Regions from separate parts of the Streptomyces sp. NPDC058576 genome, predicted to be linked through region 2. Evidence: riboswitches for the same ligand, from Rfam matches in the RefSeq annotation. Region 2 holds a riboswitch; each other region holds the start of a gene.
What was found. Region 2 has a riboswitch for thiamine pyrophosphate ahead of thiC (phosphomethylpyrimidine synthase ThiC). Riboswitches for the same ligand answer to the same signal wherever they lie in the genome.
Positions count from the first base shown of each region.

Region 1: it holds a riboswitch for thiamine pyrophosphate, as region 2 does, so the genes downstream of both, thiO (glycine oxidase ThiO) here and thiC (phosphomethylpyrimidine synthase ThiC) in region 2, are expected to answer to the same signal.
Region 3: it holds a riboswitch for thiamine pyrophosphate, as region 2 does, so the genes downstream of both, ACFWRV_RS23695 (thiamine ABC transporter substrate binding subunit) here and thiC (phosphomethylpyrimidine synthase ThiC) in region 2, are expected to answer to the same signal.

Region 1 covers NZ_JBHXPF010000044.1:47,328-54,591, forward strand. Annotated here, with positions in the region: gene pknB (Stk1 family PASTA domain-containing Ser/Thr kinase) at 1-1,924, opposite strand, end outside; gene ACFWRV_RS26440 (thiazole synthase) at 2,085-2,879, opposite strand; gene thiS (sulfur carrier protein ThiS) at 2,882-3,151, opposite strand; gene thiO (glycine oxidase ThiO) at 3,148-4,359, opposite strand; TPP riboswitch at 4,357-4,469, opposite strand; gene ACFWRV_RS26455 (hypothetical protein) at 4,522-4,863, shown strand; gene ACFWRV_RS26460 (NAD(P)/FAD-dependent oxidoreductase) at 4,982-6,157, shown strand; gene ACFWRV_RS26465 (Rv2175c family DNA-binding protein) at 6,238-6,603, shown strand; gene thiE (thiamine phosphate synthase) at 6,679-7,264, shown strand, end outside.
Region 2 covers NZ_JBHXPF010000031.1:76,471-83,734, forward strand. Annotated here, with positions in the region: gene ACFWRV_RS21905 (hypothetical protein) at 1-819, shown strand, start outside; gene ACFWRV_RS21910 (DUF805 domain-containing protein) at 960-1,316, opposite strand; gene thiC (phosphomethylpyrimidine synthase ThiC) at 2,005-3,825, opposite strand; TPP riboswitch at 3,818-3,951, opposite strand; gene ACFWRV_RS21920 (YibE/F family protein) at 4,022-5,368, shown strand; gene ACFWRV_RS21925 (SsgA family sporulation/cell division regulator) at 5,413-5,850, opposite strand; gene ACFWRV_RS21930 (IclR family transcriptional regulator) at 5,952-6,728, opposite strand; gene ACFWRV_RS21935 (DUF5326 family protein) at 7,116-7,264, opposite strand, start outside.
Region 3 covers NZ_JBHXPF010000036.1:45,342-52,605, reverse strand. Annotated here, with positions in the region: gene pyrH (UMP kinase) at 18-794, shown strand; gene frr (ribosome recycling factor) at 917-1,474, shown strand; gene ACFWRV_RS23705 (phosphatidate cytidylyltransferase) at 1,474-2,559, shown strand; gene rlmN (23S rRNA (adenine(2503)-C(2))-methyltransferase RlmN) at 2,699-3,805, shown strand; TPP riboswitch at 3,876-3,992, shown strand; gene ACFWRV_RS23695 (thiamine ABC transporter substrate binding subunit) at 4,074-5,171, shown strand; gene ACFWRV_RS23690 (ABC transporter permease) at 5,246-6,898, shown strand; gene ACFWRV_RS23685 (ABC transporter ATP-binding protein) at 6,904-7,264, shown strand, end outside.

The DNA.
Region 1 (7,264 bases), on a different contig from region 2:
TGGTCTCGATGGTGATCGTGGAACCCTCGGGGGCCTGTCCGCCGCCGTCCACGGACTGGCTCGCGATCGTGTCGCTGAAGGAGAGGAACGGCCGGTCGACCTTCACGTCGAAGCCCGCCTCCTCCAGGGTGCTCCGCGCCTCGTCGACGTCCCGGCCGGTGACGTCCGGGACGTCCAGCATCCGGGGGCCCTTGGAGACGGTCAGCTGGACCGTCTCGCCCTCGGCGGCCTCGGCGCCCTCCTCGGGGGACTGCTCGGCGACGGCTCCCTGGTCCTCGGCGGAGTGGACCCGGCCGGGCAGCACCTCGGCCTTCAGCCCCTCGGCCTCCAGCTCGGCGGTGGCGTCCTCGGCGGAGAGCCCGGTGACGTCCGGGACGTCGATCGGAGCGCCCTTGCTGACGACGAGCGCCACGGCCGTGTCCGGGTTGCGGTCGGTGCCGGCGCGGGGATCCGTGCGGACCACCTCGCCGCGCGCCACGTCCTCGCTGAACTCCCTGGTCACCATCCCGGGGACCAGGCCCACCTTCTTCAGGGAGCGCCGGGCGTCCGCGAGGGACCGGCCCACCACGTCGGGCACCCGCACGATCTCCGGGCCCCGCGAGACGACGAGCTTCACCGAGCCGTTGCCCCGGATCCGGTCGCCGGAGGCGGGGTCGCTGCTGACGACCTCGCCCCGCTCGACGGTGTCGCTGAAGACCCGCTCGACACCCTTGAGCCCGAGTCCTTCGTCGGAGAGCCGCTTCTCGGCGGTCTGCTGGGTCTGGCCGAGCAGTGAGGGGACCTGGGTGAACTGGCCGGAGTTGATGTACCAGACGCCGGTGCCGATCCCCAGGGTCAGCAGGACGGCGGTGAGCACGATGACCAGCCTGCGGTGCGGCCCGCCGAACGGGCCGCGCCGGCCTGGCCGCCGCCGGGGCGGCGCGGCGGGTCCCGCCGGGGGCATCTCCAGGCGGCTGGTGCGGTGCACTCCGGCCCCGTCGCCGTCCGCCGGGAGGGCCCGCGGGATCACGCTCGTACGGTCGTCCGCGCCGTCGTGGGAGTCCGACAGCGCCTGCGGCGGTACGGAGTCCAGCTCGGCGTCGGTCAGCCCGGCACGGGCCTCGCGGGCCTCGGCCAGCAGCAGCACCGCGTCGTGCGGGCGCACCTCGGGATTGCGGGCGGTCGCGCTCGCCACCAGGCTGTCCAGCGCGACCGGGAGCCCCGGCACGAGAGCGGACGGGGCCGGGACGTCGGAGTTGAGGTGCTGGTAGATGACCTGCGCGGCGTTCTCGCCGGTGTGCGGCTTGGCGCCGGTGAGCATCTCGTACAGCACGACCCCGCAGGCGTACACATCACTGCGGGTGTCGGCGGTGCCGTGCTCGATCTGCTCGGGGGCCAGATACGACACCGTGCCCAGCAGCGAACCGGTGGTGTCGGTGGCCGTGCCGACCGCCCTGACCAGGCCGAAGTCGGCGACCTTCACCCGGCCGTCGTCCCCGATCAGGACGTTCTCCGGCTTCATGTCGCGGTGCACGAACCCGGCCCGGTGCGCGGCGCCGAGCGCGGCGAGGACCGGCTCCAGGATGTCCAGCGCGGCCCGGGGCTGGAGGGCCCCGCGCTCGCGCAGCACGTCGCGCAGGGTGCAGCCCGCCACGTACTCCATCGCGAGATAGACGTATGCGCCCTCGGCGCCCTGGTCGAAGACCGCGACCACATTGGGGTGCGCCAGGCGGGCCACCGACTTGGCCTCCCGGATGAAGCGCTCGACGAACGCGACGTCGGTGGCGAGCGCCGGGTGCATCACCTTGAGGGCGAGCACCCGGTCCAGGCGGGTGTCCACGGCCCGGTAGACCGTGGCCATCCCGCCGACGGCGATGCGCGCCTCAATGCGATACCGGCCGTCGAGCAGCTGCCCGACGAGAGGGTCCTGGAGGGTCGTGTCCACCCCGAGAGTCTAAGAGCCGCCACCGACACCCCGGACGGGCCGGGGCATTCCCGGGGCCGTTCTGCAGCCGATCCGTGACAGGGGCACGCCGGGGACGATCCAACCCCTCCGGCGTTCGAGGAGCGGGGGTCCGGGGGCGGCGCCCCCGACGACCACCGGCTCAGAACGCGGGCCGCTCCGGATCGAACGCGGCCCGCCCGGCCACCGGTGAGGACGCCTCGGCGAAGTGGCGACGCGGAATCCGGCCCGCCCGGTACGCGAGCCGCCCGCCCTCCACCGCGTGACGCATCGCACCCGCCATCAGCTCCGGCTCCTGGGCCCGGGTCACCGCCGAGGCGAGCATCACAGCGGCGCAGCCCAGCTCCATCGCCTGCGCCGCGTCCGAGGCCGTCCCGGCCCCCGCGTCGAGGATCACCGGCACCCCGGCCCGCTCCACGATCAGCTCGAAGTTGTGCGGGTTGCGGATGCCGAGCCCGGAGCCGATGGGGGAGCCGAGCGGCATGATCGCCGCACACCCCACCTCCTCCAGCTTCCGGGCGAGGACCGGGTCGTCGTTGGTGTAGGGCAGCACGACGAATCCGTCGTCGACCAGCGTCTCCGCCGCGTCCAGCAACTCGATCGGGTCGGGCAGCAGGGTCCGCTCGTCGGCGATCACCTCCAGCTTCACCCAGTCGGTGCCGAGCGCTTCCCGCGCCAGCCGGGCGGTGAGCACCGCCTCGCCCGCGGTGAAGCACCCCGCGGTGTTCGGCAGGACCTGGATGGAGAGCCGCTCCAGCACCGAGAGCACCGAACCCTGCACGGCCGGATCCAGCCGGCGCATCGCGACCGTGGTCAGCTCGGTGCCGGAGGCGACCAGCGAGCGCTCCAGGATCTCCAGGCTCGGGGCCCCGCCGGTGCCCATGATCAGCCGGGAGCCGAAGGCGGCGGGCCCCAGCGTGAAGACGTCGTCCGACATGGTCAGCCTCCCTGTACGGCGGTCAGGACCTCGACGCGGTCGCCCTCGCCGAGCTTTGTGGCAGCCCACTGGCCGCGCGGGACGACGCTCTCGTTGACGGCGGCGGCGACCCCGGCGGGAGCCGGGGTCAGGGCGGTGACGAGGGCGCTGAGGTCGGTCCCGGCGGGAACGGTGCGGGCTTCCCCGTTCACCGAGAGGGAAACGGTGGCTTCCGGTGCGGCGGGGCCTTCGGGGACGGCGGTGGCTTCCGGTGCGGCGGACTGCTGGGTCATACGGGCTGCTCCTGGAGTACGGGGGCGGCGGTGGCGGCGGTCTCGAACCGGCCGGGGGCGAAGGGGCGGGCCGTCTCGGGCAGCTCGCCGGTGGTCAGGGCGTCGGCCATCGCGTCCCCGGTGACGGGCGTCAGCAGGACGCCGTTGCGGTGGTGCCCGGTGGCGAACAGCAGACCGGGCAGGGCGGTGGGGCCGAGCAGCGGGGCGTTGTCGGGCGACGCGGGGCGCAGACCGGCCCGGGTCTCGGTCAGCGGCAGCTCGGTGATCCCGGGCACCAGCTCGTGGGCGTCGCGCAGCAGCTCGTACACGCCGCCGGCGGTGACCGTGGTGTCCCAGCCCATCTCCTCGCTGGTGGCGCCGACGACCAGCTCGCCGTTCTCGCGCGGCACGAGATAGAGGTGACCGCCCCGGACCACGGCGCGCACGGTGCGGCTGAGGAAGGGGGCGTACGCCGGAGGCACGGTGAGCCTGAGGACCTGGCCCTTGACCGGGCGGACCGGCGGCACGAGCTCCGGCGGGAGCCCCGCGAGCCGGCCGCTGAGGCTGCCGGCGGCGAGCACGACCTGATCGGCCGCGAAGTCCGTGCCGTCGCCGAGCAGCGCCCCGGCGGCCCGGCCCCCGGTGACGGTGAGCCGTTCGACGGTCGTCCGGCGGAGCGCGACCCCGGCCCGTTCGCAGGCGGTCAGCAGCGCCGCGGCGAGCCGGCGCGGGTCCACCTGGTGGTCGCCGTCGACCCGGAGGCCGCCCCGGACGCCCGGGGCCAGCATCGGCTCCAGGCGGCGGCACTCACGACCGCTCAGCCAGACCGACTCCAGGCCCGAACGCTCCTGGAGGGCGTGCAGTTCGCGCAGATGCGCCCGGTCGTCGGAGTCGAGCGCCACGGCCAGCGTGCCGCAGGTCCGGAAGCCGGTCTCCCGGCCGCTCGCCTCCTCCAGCTCCTCGACGAACGCCGGATAGCGCGCGGCGGAGGCGAGGTTGAGGCCGAGCAGCATCTGCTCGCCGTAGTGCAGTTCGGTGACGGCGGCCAGCATGCCCGCCGCGACCTGGGCGGCTCCGCCGCCCGGTGCGGGGTCCGCCACCGTGACGGTCAGCCCGCGCTGAGCGGCCCGCCAGGCGGTGACCAGGCCGATGATGCCGCCCCCGATGACGAGGACGTCGGACCCGGAGGCTCTCCCGGAGGCTCCTGAGGTTGTCCCTGAGACGCGCATGAGTGTCCAGCCCCTCCCTTCGCCGGCATGACCCGGAGCAGGTTCGTACGGTCGGAGGCCGGCCAGCCTCCCTCTCAGCCCGGTGCGTCCGGGCTCCCGCGAGTGTTCTACCTTGGCCACCCTAAACCCCGCCGCCCACTGCCCAGTAGGGGAGCAACCACCATGGCCCGATCGCTCGACGGACTCGTCCTCGCGCCCGTCGCCGACCAGGCCCCCGGCCAGGTCGGGACCCGCACCCGGTTCACCTACCACGAGCGGGACGGCCGGATCTGGGCCGATTACACGGGCGGCGACGTGGTCCGCGGCCATCTCGTCGGCACCCGGGACGGGGACGCGCTCGACTTCCGCTACGTGCAGCTCAAGCAGGACGGAACGACCTCCTCCGGGCACTGCCTCTCCACGGTCGTCGACCTCGCGGACGGCCGGGTGCGGCTGGAGGAGCGGTGGCAGTGGGAGTCGGGGGAGGGCAGCGGAACGAGCGTGGTGGAGGAAGTGCCCTCCTGAGGAGGGTCTTTCCGGCGGCCGCCTTCCTGACGATTCGTCAGGTGATTAAGGTGGACGGGTGAGCGAGCACCAGACGGAGAAGAGCCCGGACCGGCACGTCGTGATCGTCGGAGCGGGCATGGCGGGCGTGCAGACCGCGGTCGCCCTGCGGGAAGCCGGCTTCGCGGGGTCCGTCACCCTGATCGGCGCCGAGCCCCACCAGCCGTACGACCGCCCGCCGCTGTCCAAGGCCGTGCTGCTGGGCAAGGCCGAGGACTCGGCCTTCGACATCGACTTCGAGGCGCTGGACATCACCCTGCGCCTCGGCCTGGACGTCACCGCCCTGCGCGCCGCCGCCCATGTGCTGGACACCGCCGACGGCCCGGTCCGCTACGACGCGCTGGTCCTCGCCACCGGGGCGGAGCCCATCACCCTGCCCGGCGCCGAGGGCGTGCCCGGCGTCCATCTGCTGCGCACCCTCGACGACGCCGCCCGGCTGCGGCCCGTCCTGGACCGGCAGCACGACGTGGTCGTCGTCGGGGCGGGCTGGATCGGCGCGGAGTTCGCCACCGCCGCCCGCGCCGCGGGCTGCGCGGTCACCGTCGTCGAGGCCGCCGCCCGCCCGCTCGCGGGCACCCTGCCCGCCGAGGTGGCCGCCCCGATGGCCGCCTGGTACGCCGACAGCGGCGCCGAACTCCTCACCGGAGCCCGGGTCGACCGCGTCGAGGAGGGGACCGTCGTCCTCGACGACGGCCGCACCCTGCCCGCCGGGGCCGTGGTCGTCGGCATCGGCGCCCGCCCCGCCACCGGCTGGCTGGCCGGCTCCGGGGTCGTCCTCGGCCTGGACGGCTCGGTCACCGCCGACAGCGCGCTGCGCACCTCGCTGCCCGATGTGTACGCGGTCGGCGACTGCGCCTCCTTCCCCTCCGCCCGCTACGGAACCCGCCTGCTGGTCCACCACTGGGACAACGCCCTCCAGGGCCCGCGCACCGCGGCCGCCGCGATCATGGCCGCCGGGACCGGCGAACCGCTCCCCGTCTACGACCCCGTCCCGTACTTCTGGTCCGAGCAGTTCGGCCGCTTCGTGCAGTACGCGGGCCACCACGCCCACGCCGACACCCTGCTGTGGCGCGGCGACGGGGCGGACGCGGCCTGGTCGGTGTGCTGGCTGCACGACGGCGCGCTGGCCGCCGTGCTCGCCGTGGGCCGTCCGCGCGACCTCGCCCAGGGACGCAGGCTCATCGAATCGGGGGCCGTCCTCGACCCGGAGAAGGTGGCCGACCCGGCCGTACCGCTGAAGTCCGCCGCCCTCTGAGCGCCCCGGGGCCGCCTCGGACACCCCCGTACGGTCGGCCCGGCTACCGGCTGTCAGTCCGGGATGGCACGCTTGTCCTTGTGACCGAGATTGACGCAAAGACCGATGCTCTCGTCCCCGCCTGGCTCCACCTTCCCGACATCGCGGAGATGCTCGATGTTCAGGTGACCCGCGTGCGGCAGCTGGTCAAGGAAGGCCAGCTCATCGCCGTACGCCGTGGTGAGAACCGGACGCTCCAGGTGCCCGCCGCCTTCATCGACGGCGACAAGGTGGTCAAGGGCCTCTCCGGCACCCTGACCCTCCTGAGGGACGACGGCTATTCCGACGAAGAGATGCTGGAGTGGCTCTTCACCCCCGACCCGACCCTGCCCGGCACCCCCGCGCAGGCGCTGAGCGAGAATCGCGGTACGGAGGTGAAGCGCCGCGCCCAGGCGCTCGCCGTCTGACCGACACGACAGGAAGCGGTGCACGGACCGCCCGGCGCGGCCCGTGCACCGTCACGACCACGGGGGAGTCCACCCATGTCCACGCCTCGCGAGCAGCTGTCCGACGCCCGGCTCTACCTGTGCACGGACGCCCGCAAGCGGCAGGGTGACCTCCCCGCCTTCCTCGATGCCGTGCTCGCCTCCGGCGTCGACATCATCCAGCTCCGGGACAAGGGCATGGAGGCCGCCGAGGAGCTGGAGCACCTCGCGGTGTTCGCCGACGCCTGCCGTCGGCACGGCAAGCTCCTCGCGGTGAACGACCGCGCGGATGTCGCCCACGCCGCCGGGGCCGACGTCCTGCACCTCGGGCAGGGCGACCTGCCGGTCCCCGCCGCCCGCGCGATCATCGGCGCCGACCGGCTGATCGGCCGCTCCACGCACGCCGAGGCCGAGGTCGACGCCGCCGTCGCCCAAGACGGCGTGGACTACTTCTGCACCGGCCCCTGCTGGCCCACCCCCACCAAGCCCGGCCGCCACGCCCCCGGCCTCGACCTCGTGCGCTACGCCGCCTCCCTCGGCGCAGAGCGGCCCTGGTTCGCGATCGGGGGGATCGACGCGGGCAATCTGGACCAGGTGCTGGACGCCGGGGCCCGCCGGGTCGTCGTCGTCCGGGCCGTCACCG
Region 2 (7,264 bases):
AGCGCTCCGCACCTGCTGGCCGAGGACGGACCCGAGTACGAGCGGATCCTGGGCGACGCACTGCGCCACGCTCACGAACGCCCGGACCTGGAGGGCGTCGGGGACCGGCTCAACACCGAACAGCTGCGCACCATGGCGCTCGGCGCCACGGCGCTGATCACCGCGGCCGCGGCCACCGAGTACGAGCACTACGTCAAGGCCCGCGGCGAGCTGCGCCGGGCGCCGGCCGCCGAAGGAGCCGACGGGCTCCCGGGCCTGGACGGGCCGCAGAGCACGGCGGCCGGATCGGGCGCCGGCGTAGGCGCGGTCATCACGGTCCTCACTCCGCTGCTGGCCGGCACCGCGGCCGTCATCTTCCTGCTCGTCGGCTACCTGCTCAGGGCCGTCAGCCCGTCGCTGACGTTCGGCCGCTCCATGGTCACGGCCGGATGGTTCTTCGCCTGCGTCGCCGCCGCGGCGATCCTGGTCGCCGCGGTCGGGCTGCTCGTCACCGCCCTCCGCAACGGCGCGACGTCCCTGGCCGCCGAGGAAGAGGAACAGGAGCTTCCGGAGGAGGTGGCGCGGGCCAGGGAGGCGTGGCGCCACGCCCTGCTGGAGCGCGGCATCCTCCCGTTCCTCCGGGACGCCCTGGCCGACCCCACCGCGGGGCCCGCCGCGCGAACCCCGCACCGTTCGCCCAACCGCATCCCGAAGGTCGGCTACAGCAGACCGGACTTCTCCGGCCCGGACGACGGCCCGGCGGCCGGCCCCCGGCCGACCTTCACCAGCCCCGATTTCACGAGCCCGGACTTCGGCGGCCCGGAGCACCAGCCGGACTGAGACCGGCGCGGACCGCGGTCTCCGGTCACCGCCACGGGTGCGGACTCCTCCGCGTTCCGGCTCCCGGACACGCCGCGGGCCGGGGCGGCAAGTGCCGCGCCCGGCCCGGGAGATGCTCCGGAAGGAACCGGAGCGGTGGATCAGATGGCCTGCGGAGCCAGCTTCGGGTTGACGCCGTGCTGGTTCGTCTCCGGCTTGCCCTCCGAGGCGAGGAAGACGATCAGGACGATGGCGCCGACCAGGGGGATCAGCGCGATCAGCAGCCACCAGCCCGAGCGGCCGGTGTCGTGCAGGCGGCGCACGCCGACCGCGAGCGACGGGATGATGATCGCGATGGCGTAGATGTAGGACAGGAACTCCGCGCCGATCAGGCCACCGATGATCGACAGCACCAGGCTGATGACGAAGCTGATGAGCGTGAACATCCAGTACTCCTTGCGGCGCGCACGTCCGCTGAAGCCTGCGTAGTTCTTGAGTACTGCCAGGTACCAGTTCATGGTGAATCCCCTCCCCGGGCCCCCGTTCGGGGCCGCCAACTTTCAGCCAAGCAAGCCGGAAAGTAAGCCACAGATAAGGAACGGGTCAAGCCCAGTTGACGCAACGGGGAAACGTACATCCAGCTGCCACACGACTGTGTCCATACTGTCGCTTAACAAGACAGCGAAACGACACAAAGACCAATGAAACAACCCACTTTGATCAATCGGCGCAGAACGCCCGCGGGTTACTGACGTCAGAATCACGGTGTAGAGCCTGGTCCGGGGTCCGGAGGAGGACATGGTCCCCCACTACCTCACCTTCGAGGCCACCAACACCGGCCGGAGGAAGATCCTCACCGCCTGCATGGCCGACAGCGACCTCGCGTCCGCCGGTCCTGCGGAGCCGGGCGACATCATGCGCGTCCGGTGGGACGCCGACGAGGACGGCGTCCTCGAACTGCCCGCCACACTGGCGTCCGTACGACGGGGCAGCAGGGCCGACCTCGCGGGCCTGGATCTCGGCCTCAACGAGAACGAACGGCGCGGCTTCCCGTACTACGTGTCGGTCGGAGTGCAGCATCCACCTGGTGACGGACGACGGCGACAAGCCGTTCGCGATGGGTTTCGCGGAGGCGGACCGGCCGGGCCTGGTGGCCTGGCGGGCCCCCCTCCGCTGAGGCCGCCGGTTTCCGCCGGCGGCCGCGGGTCAGTCGGCGATCGGCAGGTAGACCCGGTTGCCGGCGGCCGCGAACTCCCTCGACTTCTCGGCCATGCCCTCCTCGATCTCCTCCTGCGAACCGCCGTGCTGACGGCGGATGTCCTGGGAGATCTTCATCGAGCAGAACTTCGGCCCGCACATCGAGCAGAAGTGCGCCGTCTTCGCCGGCTCGGCGGGCAGCGTCTCGTCATGGAACTCCCGGGCCGTGTCCGGGTCGAGGGCCAGGTTGAACTGGTCCTCCCAGCGGAACTCGAACCGCGCGTCCGAGAGCGCGTCGTCCCACTCCTGCGCGCCCGGGTGCCCCTTGGCGAGGTCGGCCGCGTGGGCGGCGATCTTGTAGGTGATCACGCCCGTCTTCACGTCGTCCCGGTTGGGCAGCCCCAGGTGCTCCTTGGGCGTGACGTAACAAAGCATCGCCGTGCCCCACCAGGCGATCATCGCAGCGCCGATGCCGGAGGTGATGTGGTCGTAGGCGGGCGCGACGTCCGTGGTCAGCGGGCCGAGCGTGTAGAACGGCGCCTCCTCGCAGATCTCCTGCTGGAGGTCGATGTTCTCCTTGATCTTGTGCATCGGGACATGCCCGGGACCCTCGATCATGGTCTGTACGCCGAACCGCTTGGCGATCGTGTTCAGCTCGCCGAGCGTCCGCAACTCCGCGAACTGCGCCTCGTCGTTGGCGTCCGCGATCGACCCGGGGCGCAGTCCGTCACCGAGCGAGTAGGTGACGTCGTACGTCGCGAGGATCTCGCAGAGCTCCTCGAAGTGCTCGTAGAGGAACGACTCCTTGTGGTGCGCGAGGCACCAGGCCGCCATGATCGAGCCGCCGCGCGAGACGATGCCGGTCTTGCGACGGGCCGTCAGCGGAACATACGGCAGGCGCACGCCGGCGTGCACCGTCATGTAGTCCACGCCCTGCTCGGCCTGCTCGATGACGGTGTCCTTGTAGATCTCCCAGGTCAGCTCCTCGGCCCGGCCGTCGACCTTCTCCAGGGCCTGGTAGAGCGGGACGGTGCCGATCGGCACGGGGGAGTTGCGCAGCACCCACTCGCGGGTGGTGTGGATGTTGCGGCCGGTGGACAGGTCCATGACCGTGTCGGCGCCCCACTTGGTCGCCCAGGTCATCTTGTCCACCTCCTCCTCGATGGAGGAGGTGACGGCCGAGTTGCCGATGTTGGCGTTCACCTTCACCAGGAATCGCTTGCCGATGATCATCGGCTCGATCTCGGGATGGTTGACGTTGGCGGGCAGCACCGCCCGGCCCTCCGCGATCTCCTCGCGGACGACCTCGGCCGCCACGTTCTCCCGGATCGCCACGTACTCCATCTCCGGGGTGATCTCCCCCCGGCGGGCGTACGCGAGCTGAGTGACGGGGCGCCCGTCGCGGCTGCGGCGCGGCTGGCGCGGGCGGCCGGGGAAGACGGCGTCGAGGTTGCGCAGTCCGCCGCGCGGCGAGGTGTGCTTGAGCCCGTCGTCCTCGGGGCGGGCCGGGCGGCCCGCGTACTCCTCGGTGTCTCCGCGGGCGATGATCCAGTTCTCCCGCAGGGGCGCGAGGCCGCGGCGGACATCGGTGTCGATTCCGGGATCGGTGTACGGCCCCGACGTGTCGTACAGCGTCACGTCCTTGCCGTTGGTGAGGTGCACCTGTCGGACCGGCACCCGGAGGTCCGGGCGCGAGCCCTGGACGTACCCCTTGTGCCAGCCGATGGACTTCCCGGCCTCGTCGTTCGGCGTCCCGGCGTCCGGCGTCGTGCCGTCCGGCGTTCCGTCGTTCTGTTTCGAGGCAGGCGTGCGTGCGTCCGCTGTGGTCATGAGACCTACTCCCTACGCCGGCATTACCCGGTAACAGGTTCGGCGGTCGGCGCAGCGTGTCCCGTACGGATGTACGGCGATCAGCGCCCTCTCAGCCCGGTGCTCCGAGCTCCCGCGTGTGCAAAGGTGCCTCCACGCTAGCGTCCTTTCCGGCGAGCTGACCAGAGGGCCCTCCTGTTCTTGCGATGATCGCCCCGTGACCTCCCCCCAAAACGACCCCGCGTCCCAGCCGCCCCAGGGCCACACCCACGGCCACACCCACAGCCACGGGCCGGCCGCCCCGGTCTCCCGGCACCTGCGCAAGGTCATCGCCGCCGTACTGATCCCGTTCGCCACGGCGGTCGTCGTCGGCCTGATCGCGTTCTGGCCCGGCGGCGTTCCCGACCACGAGCGCACCGGCGTCGGATTCGACCGGCAGACCCAGGACGGCAAGGTCGTCCAGGTGGTCCAGGTCGACTGCGCGGACGTCAACGCCGCGCAGGTGCCCCCGACCGGCGACACCTCCACGCCCTCGGGGCGGGAGGCCGTCAACGAGCAGGAAGGGGAGTGCGCGAAGGCCACCGTCGAGGTGACCAGCGGCGACGACAAGGGCCGCAGGTTCGTCGAGGTGGTCCAGCCGGACGCGCCCCGCCAGCTGAAGGAGGGTCAGGGCGTGGTCGTGGCGTACGCGCCCGACGCGCCGCGCGACCTCCAGTACTCGGTGACCGATGTGAACCGGAAGGTCCCGATGGCGCTGCTGGCCGGGATCTTCGCCCTGGCGGTGGTCCTGGTGGGCCGGATGCGCGGGGTGATGGCGCTGGTGGCGCTGGCCGTGTCGTTCGCCGTGCTGACCCTGTTCATCCTGCCGGCGATCCTGCAGGGCTCGAATCCGCTGGTCGTGGCGGTGATCGGGGCCAGCGCGATCATGCTGGCGGCCCTCTACCTGTGCCACGGGGTGACGGCCCGTACGTCGGTCGCGGTCATCGGCACGCTGATCTCACTGCTGCTGATCGGGCTGCTGGGCTCCCTGTTCATCGGGTGGGCGAGCCTGAGCGGCAACACGGACGACAACACCGGCCTCATCCACGGCCTCTACCCGGACATCGATATGAGCGGTCTGCTGCTGGCCGGCATCATCATCGGTTCACTCGGGGTGCTCGACGATGTGACGGTCACCCAGACCTCCGCCGTCTGGGAACTGCACCAGGCGGACCCGGAGATGGGTTGGAAGGGGCTGTACCGGGCAGGTATCCGGATCGGAAGGGACCACATCGCCTCCGTGGTCAACACCCTGGTGCTGGCGTACGCGGGCGCGGCGCTGCCGCTGCTGCTGCTCTTCTCCATCGCCCAGAGCAGTGTGGGGACGGTGGCCAACAGTGAGCTGGTCGCCGAGGAGATCGTCCGCACGCTGGTCGGGTCGATCGGCCTGGTCGCCTCGGTGCCGGTGACCACGGTGCTCGCCGCGCTCGTCGTCTCCGCGGACCGCGCGGGGTCGGGCGGCGCGCAGGCGGCCACGGCCGCACCCACGCGGACCGGCCGGGGCCGTCGCCGTAAGACGGGGTGACGGGGCGTCGGGACGGGGCCACGGGGCATCGGGTGCGCGCCCGGTCAGCCGGCGTTCTGCTCCTCGGCGAGGATGCGGCCGAGCGCATCCTCCAGGTTCCCGTCGAAGTCACCGAGCGTGTGCTCCTGACCGAGCGGCACGAGCTTGTCCGTCCGGTCGAGAAACGCCACCAGCGGCGCCGTCCCCGCCCGGAACAGCGCGCGATCCGCGCCGACCTGAAGCCGGATGTGCACATCGCTGAGTCCCTCGGGCTCGGTCGGGCCGATGTGCACATCTCCGTCGCCGCTCGGGCTGTTGAGCCCGTCCAGCAGCAGTTCGCGGCCGAACGCCCAGGTCACAGGGGCATCGCCGGGCAGATGGAACGTCATCCGGATGGCGTACGGATCGCCGACCTCGTACCGGAGCTCCACCGGAATACGGAACGAGAGCTCCTCGGAGACGAGGAAGCTCATCATGACCTCTGCTTGAACCGACTCGCGCATCGTTCAACCCCGCAGTAGATGAAACTGGCCAGGAATGATCCCCCATGGCCCTATTGACGCCATCGTGGTGCACGCGATAGCAGATCACAAGGAGTGATTTTTCAGATACTGATAGAGAACACGAACGAACGCAAGAGGCTGGCGACTTCGCCACGTAGCTGTTCGACTGCGGGCAGCAACCGATCTTCCCGGTCCAGGGGTACGGAAATGGCCATCGCCGCAATGGTGGCACCGGCCGTGACCGGAATCGCGGCGCAGACGGTCCCCAGTGCGTACTCCTGGCGTTCGATGACCGGTTCACCTCGTCGGAGGGTGCGCAGCCGTTCCAGCAGCGTGGCGCGATCTCGCACTGAGTAACGGGTGAGGGGACGTACGGGGTGCCGGTCGAGGTGGTCCTCGCGGGCCCTCTCGTCGAGTTGGGCGAGCAGACACTGGCCGATGGCGTGCGCGTGGGCGGTCTCCCGGAACGAGGCCCACTCCTCCACCGCCGGGATGTCGGGAGCGTCCGCGACCGCGATCAGATCGATCTCGCCGTCGCAGTAGACGGCGCAGTACACCGGCGCCCCGATGACGTCCCGCCAGCGGTCGAGGGAGTCGGCTACGGAGGTGAGGCGCGGGCGGCTCCTGACGGCGGGCGCGGCGGTCAGGTTCTCGGCGGCCGCGCCGAAGAGGAAGACACCGTTCTCGCGGCGGAGATAGCCCTCGTGGGTGAGGGTGCGCAGCAAGTGGTACGCGGTCGGCAGCGGAAGCCCCGCCTCGCGCGCCAGTTGCTTGGCAGGCGCCCCGTCCCGATGGGCGCCCACAGCCTCCAGCAGCCTCAACGCCCGCTGAACCGAACCGATCAACGTCGGGACAGCGGTGCTCGATGCCGTGGTCAAAGGTCACCCCCAGGCATGGTGACGGGCCGTCGGCCCTCCCGTGGGGGCCGCCCCCACGGGCCTGCCGCGATCCCGAGGACCGGAGGGGACCGAAGATCCGGTGACCCGTGACCGGCGAGGACCGGTCCGGGCGCCGGCGATCGGAGGCCAACGACCGGACTGTCGTACCCAGGACCGATCAGGCGATCGATATGGTGACGGAAGGTCACATTCCGGATGGCGGCAGCGGTTTGCCACTGTATCGGCCGGCTGCGGCAGACGGGTGGTTTCCTCCGGGACTTAGCTCTGCTGGGCTAATCCTCCCGGGCCGGAGCCGAACGTGCGGCTTCCCGTGGGCCCGGGCCGGACGGAGCGGACCGGTCCCCGCGCCGGCCCGCGGTCCGTGTACTACCAGTCACCGCGCGAGGACGACGACGACATGAACTTGCGGACGACGAAGATCAGTCCGCCGACCAGGACGACGAAGATCAGCGCCTTGAAGAGCAAGCCGACCACGAAGCCGACCACGCTGGCGATCAGACCGCCGAACACGAAGA
Region 3 (7,264 bases), on a different contig from region 2:
GCACGAGGAGAATTTCCATGGACAAGGGCGCGGACGCCATTCAGGCCGACGGCAAGGGCGACGACGACAAGGGTTCCGGGCGCTTCATGCTGAAGCTCTCCGGTGAGGCATTCGCCGGCGGCGGCGGTCTCGGCGTCGACCCCGACGTCGTGCACACCATTGCCCGCGAGATCGCCGCCGTCGTACGCGACGGCGCCCAGATCGCGGTGGTCATCGGAGGAGGCAACTTCTTCCGCGGCGCCGAGCTCCAGCAGCGCGGCATGGACCGGGCCCGGTCCGACTACATGGGCATGCTCGGCACCGTCATGAACTGCCTGGCGCTCCAGGACTTCCTGGAGAAGGAGGGCATCGACTCGCGCGTCCAGACCGCCATCACCATGGGCCAGGTCGCCGAGCCGTACATCCCGCTCCGTGCCGTACGGCACCTGGAGAAGGGGCGCGTGGTGATCTTCGGCGCCGGTATGGGCATGCCGTACTTCTCCACCGACACCACCGCCGCGCAGCGCGCCCTGGAGATCGACGCCGAGGCGCTGCTCATGGGGAAGAACGGCGTGGACGGGGTCTACGACTCCGACCCGAAGGCCAACCCCGACGCGGTGAAGTTCGACGCACTGGAGTACGGCGAGGTGATCGCCCGCAATCTGAAGATCGCGGACGCCACCGCCATCACGCTCTGCCGTGACAACCAGCTCCCGATCCTCGTCTTCGAGCTGACGACCGAGGGCAATATCGCTCGCGCGGTCAAGGGTGAGAAGATCGGCACGCTCGTGAGCGACGAGAGCACCCGGGCCTGACGGCCCCCCAGGATGGACAACGGCCTGCCGGTCGGACACCGTGCAGGTGAGGACGCGACGCAGGACCCGCAGGGCGCGGCGATGACGACGCCGGGCCCACCCAAGACACGCAGGAGCACGTGGTGATCGAAGAAATCCTCCTCGAGGCCGAGGAGAAGATGGAGAAGGCCGTTGTCGTCGCGAAAGAGGACTTCGCCGCGATCCGTACCGGCCGCGCGCACCCGGCGATGTTCAACAAGATCGTCGCCGACTACTACGGCGCGCTGACCCCGATCAACCAGCTCGCCTCGTTCTCGGTTCCCGAGGCGCGGATGGCCGTCGTGACGCCGTTCGACAAGACCGCGCTGCGCAACATCGAGCAGGCGATCCGCGACTCCGACCTCGGCGTCAACCCGAGCAACGACGGCAACATCATCCGGGTGACGTTCCCCGAGCTCACCCAGGACCGCCGCAAGGAGTACATCAAGGTCGCCAAGACCAAGGCCGAGGACTCCAAGATCTCGATCCGCTCCATCCGCCGCAAGGCCAAGGAGACCCTCGACAAGCTCGTCAAGGACAAGGAGTCCGGCGAGGACGAGGTGCGCCGCGCCGAGAAGGAGCTCGACGACACCACCGCGAAGTACGTCGCACAGGTGGACGAGCTGCTGAAGCACAAGGAAGCCGAGCTGCTCGAAGTCTGATGAACGACTCTTCCTGGGGCGCCCCGCAAGGAGCCGGTTACTGGGGCACGCCCGAGATGAGGGCTGCCCCGGCGGGTCCTGCCCACGATGTGCATGGCGCCCAGCAGACTCGGCCCATGCCCAACGTGCCGGACGTTCCCGACGCAGGTAGAGAAACAGAGAGCCGCGACGACCGGGACAGGGATGCCGCTCACGTCAGCGGCCCCCTGTTCCGTGACGAGATGCCGCAGGAGCCCATGTCCACCCCGCTGCCGCCCCCGCCGCAGAAGAAGCGCGCGGGGCGGGATCTCCGCGCCGCCATAGGGGTCGGCGTGGCTCTCGGCGCCGTCATCGTCGCCTCGCTGTTCATCGTGAAGGCCGTCTTCATCGGCGTCATAGTGATCGCCGTCGTCGTCGGCCTCTGGGAGCTCACCTCTCGCCTCCAGGAACGCAAGAGCATCAAGGCGCCCCTGATCCCCCTGGCCGTCGGCGGAGCCGCCATGGTCATCGCCGGGTACGCCCGGGGCCCCGAGGGCGCCTGGATCGCCATGGCCCTGACCGCCCTCGCGGTGCTGGTCTGGCGGATGACCGAGCCACCCGAGGGGTATCTCAAGGACGTCACGGCCGGGGTCTTCGCGGCGTTCTACGTCCCCTTCCTGGCCACCTTCGTCGCCCTGCTGCTGACGGCGGACGACGGGTCGTGGCGGGTCCTGACCTTCCTCGTCCTCACCGTGGTCAGCGACACCGGGGCGTACGCGGTCGGCTGGCGCTTCGGCACGCACAAGCTCGCCCCGCGCATCAGCCCCGGCAAGACCCGCGAGGGCCTGCTCGGCGCGGTCGCCTTCGCGATGGTCGCCGGCGCGCTCTGCATGGAGTTCCTGATCGACGGCGGCGCCTGGTGGCAGGGTCTGCTGCTCGGCTTCGCGGTCGCGGCCAGCGCCACCCTGGGCGACCTGGGCGAGTCCATGATCAAGCGGGACCTCGGGATCAAGGACATGGGCACCCTGCTCCCCGGCCACGGCGGCATCATGGACCGGCTGGACTCGCTCCTGCCGACCGCCCCGGTGGTGTGGCTGCTGCTCGTGCTGTTCGTCGGCTCCGGCTGAGCGGCACCCCACCACGGGACCTCGTTTCCTGAGCGCCACCGCACCCGGGACCCGGTCCCACCTGCACGTTCCACGAGTGAGGGTCCTCGTCCACAGGGCGGCGGGCCCTCACCCGTCTGTCTGCGACACTGGATGAACCATGCCTAAGCCCGGAGAACTCACTTTCGTCGCGCCCCGCGGAGCCAAGAAGCCGCCGCGGCACCTCGCCGACCTCACGCCCGCCGAGCGCAAGGAAGCGGTCGCCGCGGCCGGCGAGAAGCCGTTCCGCGCCCAGCAGCTCTCGCAGCACTACTTCGCGCGCTACGCGCACGACCCGGCGGAGTGGACCAACATCCCGGCGGCGTCGCGGGAGAAGCTCGCCGAGGCGCTGTTCCCCGATCTGATGTCCGTGATCCGGCACATCAGCTGCGACGACGACACCACGCGCAAGACGCTGTGGAAGCTGCACGACGGGACGCTCGTCGAGTCCGTCCTGATGCGCTATCCGGAGCGCGTCACGATGTGCATCTCCTCGCAGGCCGGCTGCGGAATGAACTGCCCGTTCTGCGCCACCGGGCAGGCCGGCCTCGACCGCAACCTGTCGACCGCCGAGATCGTGCACCAGATCGTCGACGGAATGCGCGCCCTGCGCGACGGCGAGGTGCCCGGCGGCCCCGCGCGGCTGTCCAACATCGTCTTCATGGGCATGGGCGAGCCGCTCGCCAACTACAACCGTGTGGTCGGCGCGATCCGCCGCCTCACCGACCCGGAGCCGGACGGTCTCGGCCTCTCGCAGCGGGGGATCACCGTCTCCACCGTGGGCCTCGTCCCGGCGATGCTGCGCTTCGCCGACGAGGGCTTCAAGTGCCGCCTCGCCGTCTCGCTGCACGCCCCGGACGACGAGCTGCGCGACACCCTGGTCCCCGTCAACACCCGGTGGAACGTGCGCGAGGTGCTGGACGCCGCCTGGGAGTACGCGGAGAAGTCCGGCCGCCGGATCTCCATCGAGTACGCCCTGATCCGGGACATCAACGACCAGGCCTGGCGTGGCGACCTGCTCGGCCGGCTGCTCAAGGGCAAGCGGGTGCACGTCAACCTGATCCCCCTGAACCCCACGCCCGGCTCCAAGTGGACCGCCTCGCGACCGGAGGACGAGAAGGCGTTCGTCGAGGCCATCGCGGCCCATGGCGTGCCCGTCACCGTGCGGGACACCCGGGGCCAGGAGATCGACGGGGCCTGCGGTCAGCTGGCGGCCTCCGAGCGCTAGCCTCCCCCGGGCGCCGGCCTCCCCGGTCGGCCGAAAACCGCCGGTGTACCCTGGGCCCGAAATCAACTTCATATTCCGACAGGGGAGCGCCACAGCGCTGAGAGTGCGGCACCAAGGACAGGTTGGCCGCAGACCCTCTGAACCTCGCCCGGGTCATTCCGGGTAGGAAGTTCGGACCTTACTCAAGCTGTTGCGCCCTGCCCGCTTCCGGTTCGCCGGACAGCGGGCGGGGCCGCGTCTCTTCCTGGTCACCTCCAGGAGGAATCACATGAACACCACCACGAAGTACGCGGCGACCGCGCTCGCCGCGGCGCTCGGCGTCACCGTGCTCGCGGGCTGCGGCGGCGACGACGGCCCGTCGGGCTCCGGGGCGTCCAAGGGCAGCGCCTCGAAGACCGTGACCCTGGTCAGCCACGACTCCTTCAACGTCTCGGACGAGGTGCTGAAGGCGTTCACGAAGGAGACCGGCTACACGGTCAAGACCCTCAAGAGCGGCGACGCCGGGGCCGCGCTGAATCAGGAGATCCTGACCAAGGGCTCCCCGCGCGGCGACGTCTTCTTCGGCGTCGACAACACCCTGCTCTCCCGCGCCCTCGACAACGGTCTGTTCACCGCGTACGAGGCCAAGGGCCTGGACCGCGTCGCGGCGGACACGCAGACCGACGACAAGCACCGGGTCACGCCCGTCGACACCGGTGACATCTGCGTCAACTACGACAAGAAGTACTTCGCCGACAAGAAGCTCGCGCCGCCGAAGACCTTCGCGGACCTGCTGAAGCCCGCCTACAAGAACCTCCTCGTCACGGAGAACGCGGGCAGTTCCTCGCCCGGTCTCGGCTTCCTCCTCGGCACCGTCGCCGCCGAGGGCGAGGACGGCTACGAGGCGTACTGGAAGAAGCTGAAGGCCAACGGCGTGAAGGTCGTCGACGGCTGGGAGCAGGCGTACAACGAGGAGTTCTCCGGCTCCGCCGGCGGCAAGAAGGCCAAGGCCGACCGGCCGCTCGTCGTCTCCTACGCCTCCAGCCCGCCCGTCGAGGTGCTCTACGCCGACCCGCGGCCGAAGGAGGCCCCCACCGGGGTCGCCACCGGCACCTGCTTCCGGCAGACCGAGTACGCCGGACTGCTGACCGGGGCGAAGAACGAGGAGGGCGGCAAGGCGCTGCTGGACTTCCTCATCAGCAAGACGTTCCAGGAGGACATGCCGCTGAACATGTTCGTGAACCCGGTCGTGAAGGACGCCGAGCTGCCGGAGCTGTTCACGAAGTTCGGTGAGACCGTCGAGACGCCTCCCACCGTCGCGCCCGAGAAGATCTCCGCCAACCGTGAGCAGTGGATCCAGTCGTGGCAGTCGCTGGTCCTGAAGTAGGGATCGAGGAGAAGGCCGCCCGGCCCGCCGGCCGCGGGTCCGGGCGGCGCGGAGCCGCGGTGCGGCTCGGCCTGATGGCCGTGCCCGTCGCGTTCTTCGCGCTGTTCTTCGCCTACCCCGTGACCGCGATCGTCGGCCGCGGGCTCAAGGCGGGCGGCGACTGGCAGTTCGGGCGGATCGGCGAGGTGCTGGCCCGCCGGGACATCCTCGACGTCCTCTGGTTCACCACCTGGCAGGCCCTCGCCTCGACCGCGCTCACTCTGCTGATCGCCCTGCCCGGGGCGTATGTCTTCGCACGGTTCGACTTCCCGGGCAAGCAGGTGCTGCGGGCGGTCGTCACCGTGCCGTTCGTGCTGCCCACCGTCGTCGTCGGCACCGCGTTCCTGGCGTTGCTCGGGCGTGGCGGGCTCCTCGACGAGGTGGGGGGCGTCCGCCTCGACACCACCGTGTGGGCGATCCTGCTGGCCCATGTCTTCTTCAACTACGCCGTGGTCGTCCGCACGGTGGGCGGGCTCTGGTCCCAGCTCGACCCGCGTCAGGAGGAGGCCGCCCGGGTGCTCGGGGCCGGGCGGTTCGCGGCCTTCCGCCGGGTGACGCTGCCCGCCCTCGCCCCGGCCGTCGCCGCCGCCTCGCTGATGGTCTTCCTCTTCACGTTCACCTCGTTCGGCGTCGTGCAGATCCTCGGCGGACCGGCGTACTCCACCTTGGAGGTGGAGATCTACCGGCAGACCGCGCAACTGTTGGACCTGCCGACGGCCGCCGTGCTGACCCTGGTGCAGTTCGCCGCGGTCGGCGCGATCCTCGCCGTGCACGCCGCGACCGTACGCCGCCGGGAGCGGGCCCTGAAGCTGGTCGACCCGGCGCAGACCTCCCGCCGGCCGCGCGGCGCCGGGCAGTGGGCGCTGCTCGGCGGCGTCCTGCTCACCGCGCTGCTGCTGATCCTGCTGCCGCTCGGCGTGCTGGTGGAGCGCTCCGTCGACGGAGCCGCCGGAGCCGACGGAGCCGACGGAGCCGACGGAGTCGGGGGTTACGGCTTCGGCTACTACCGGGCCCTCCAGTCGGCCGGTTCCGGCGGCTCCTCCACCTTCCTGGTCCCACCGCTGGAGGCCGTCGGCAACTCCCTCCAGTACGCGCTCGTCGCGACGCTCATCGCCCTCGTCGTCGGCGGGCTCGCTGCGGCGGCCCTGACCCGGCGGGCCGGCCGGCTGGTCCGCGGCTTCGACGCGCTGCTGATGCTGCCGCTCGGGGTGTCCGCCGTGACCGTCGGCTTCGGTTTCCTGATCACCCTGGACCAGCCGCCGCTCGACCTGCGGACTTCCTGGATCCTGGTCCCGCTGGCCCAGGCGCTGGTCGGCGTCCCCTTCGTCGTACGGACCATGCTGCCCGTGCTCCGCGCGGTCGACGACCGCCTGCGGGAGGCCGCCGCCGTGCTGGGGGCATCTCCGCTGCGGGCCTGGCGGGAGGTCGATCTGCCGCTGGTGCGGCGGGCGGTGCTGGTCGCGGCGGGCTTCGCCTTCGCCGTCTCCCTCGGGGAGTTCGGCGCCACCGTCTTCATCGCGCGGCCCGACAATCCGACCCTGCCGGTCGCCGTGGCCCGGCTGCTGGGCAGGTCGGGGGAGCTCAACTACGGGCAGGCGATGGCCCTGAGCACGATTCTGATGCTCGTGTGCGCGGTGTCGCTGCTGCTTCTGGAGCGTATCCGCACCGACCGATCCGGGGAGTTCTGAACGACATGCTGAGCTTGCGGGCAGCCACCGTACGGTTCGGGAAGCGGGCCGCGCTGGACGCGGTCGACCTGGAGGTCGCCGACCACCGGATCGTCTGCGTCCTCGGCCCCAGCGGCAGCGGGAAGTCCACCCTGCTCCGGGCCGTCGCCGGGCTCCAGCCGATGGACGGCGGCCGGGTGCTGCTGGCCGGACAGGACCAGGCGGGCATCCCGGTGCACCGGCGCGGCCTCGGCCTGATGTTCCAGGACCACCAGCTCTTCCCGCATCGCGATGTCGGCGCCAATGTCGCCTTCGGGCTCCGGATGCACGGCGTCGGAAGCGGCGAGACGAACGACCGGGTCCGCGAACTGCTGGAGCTGGTCGGCC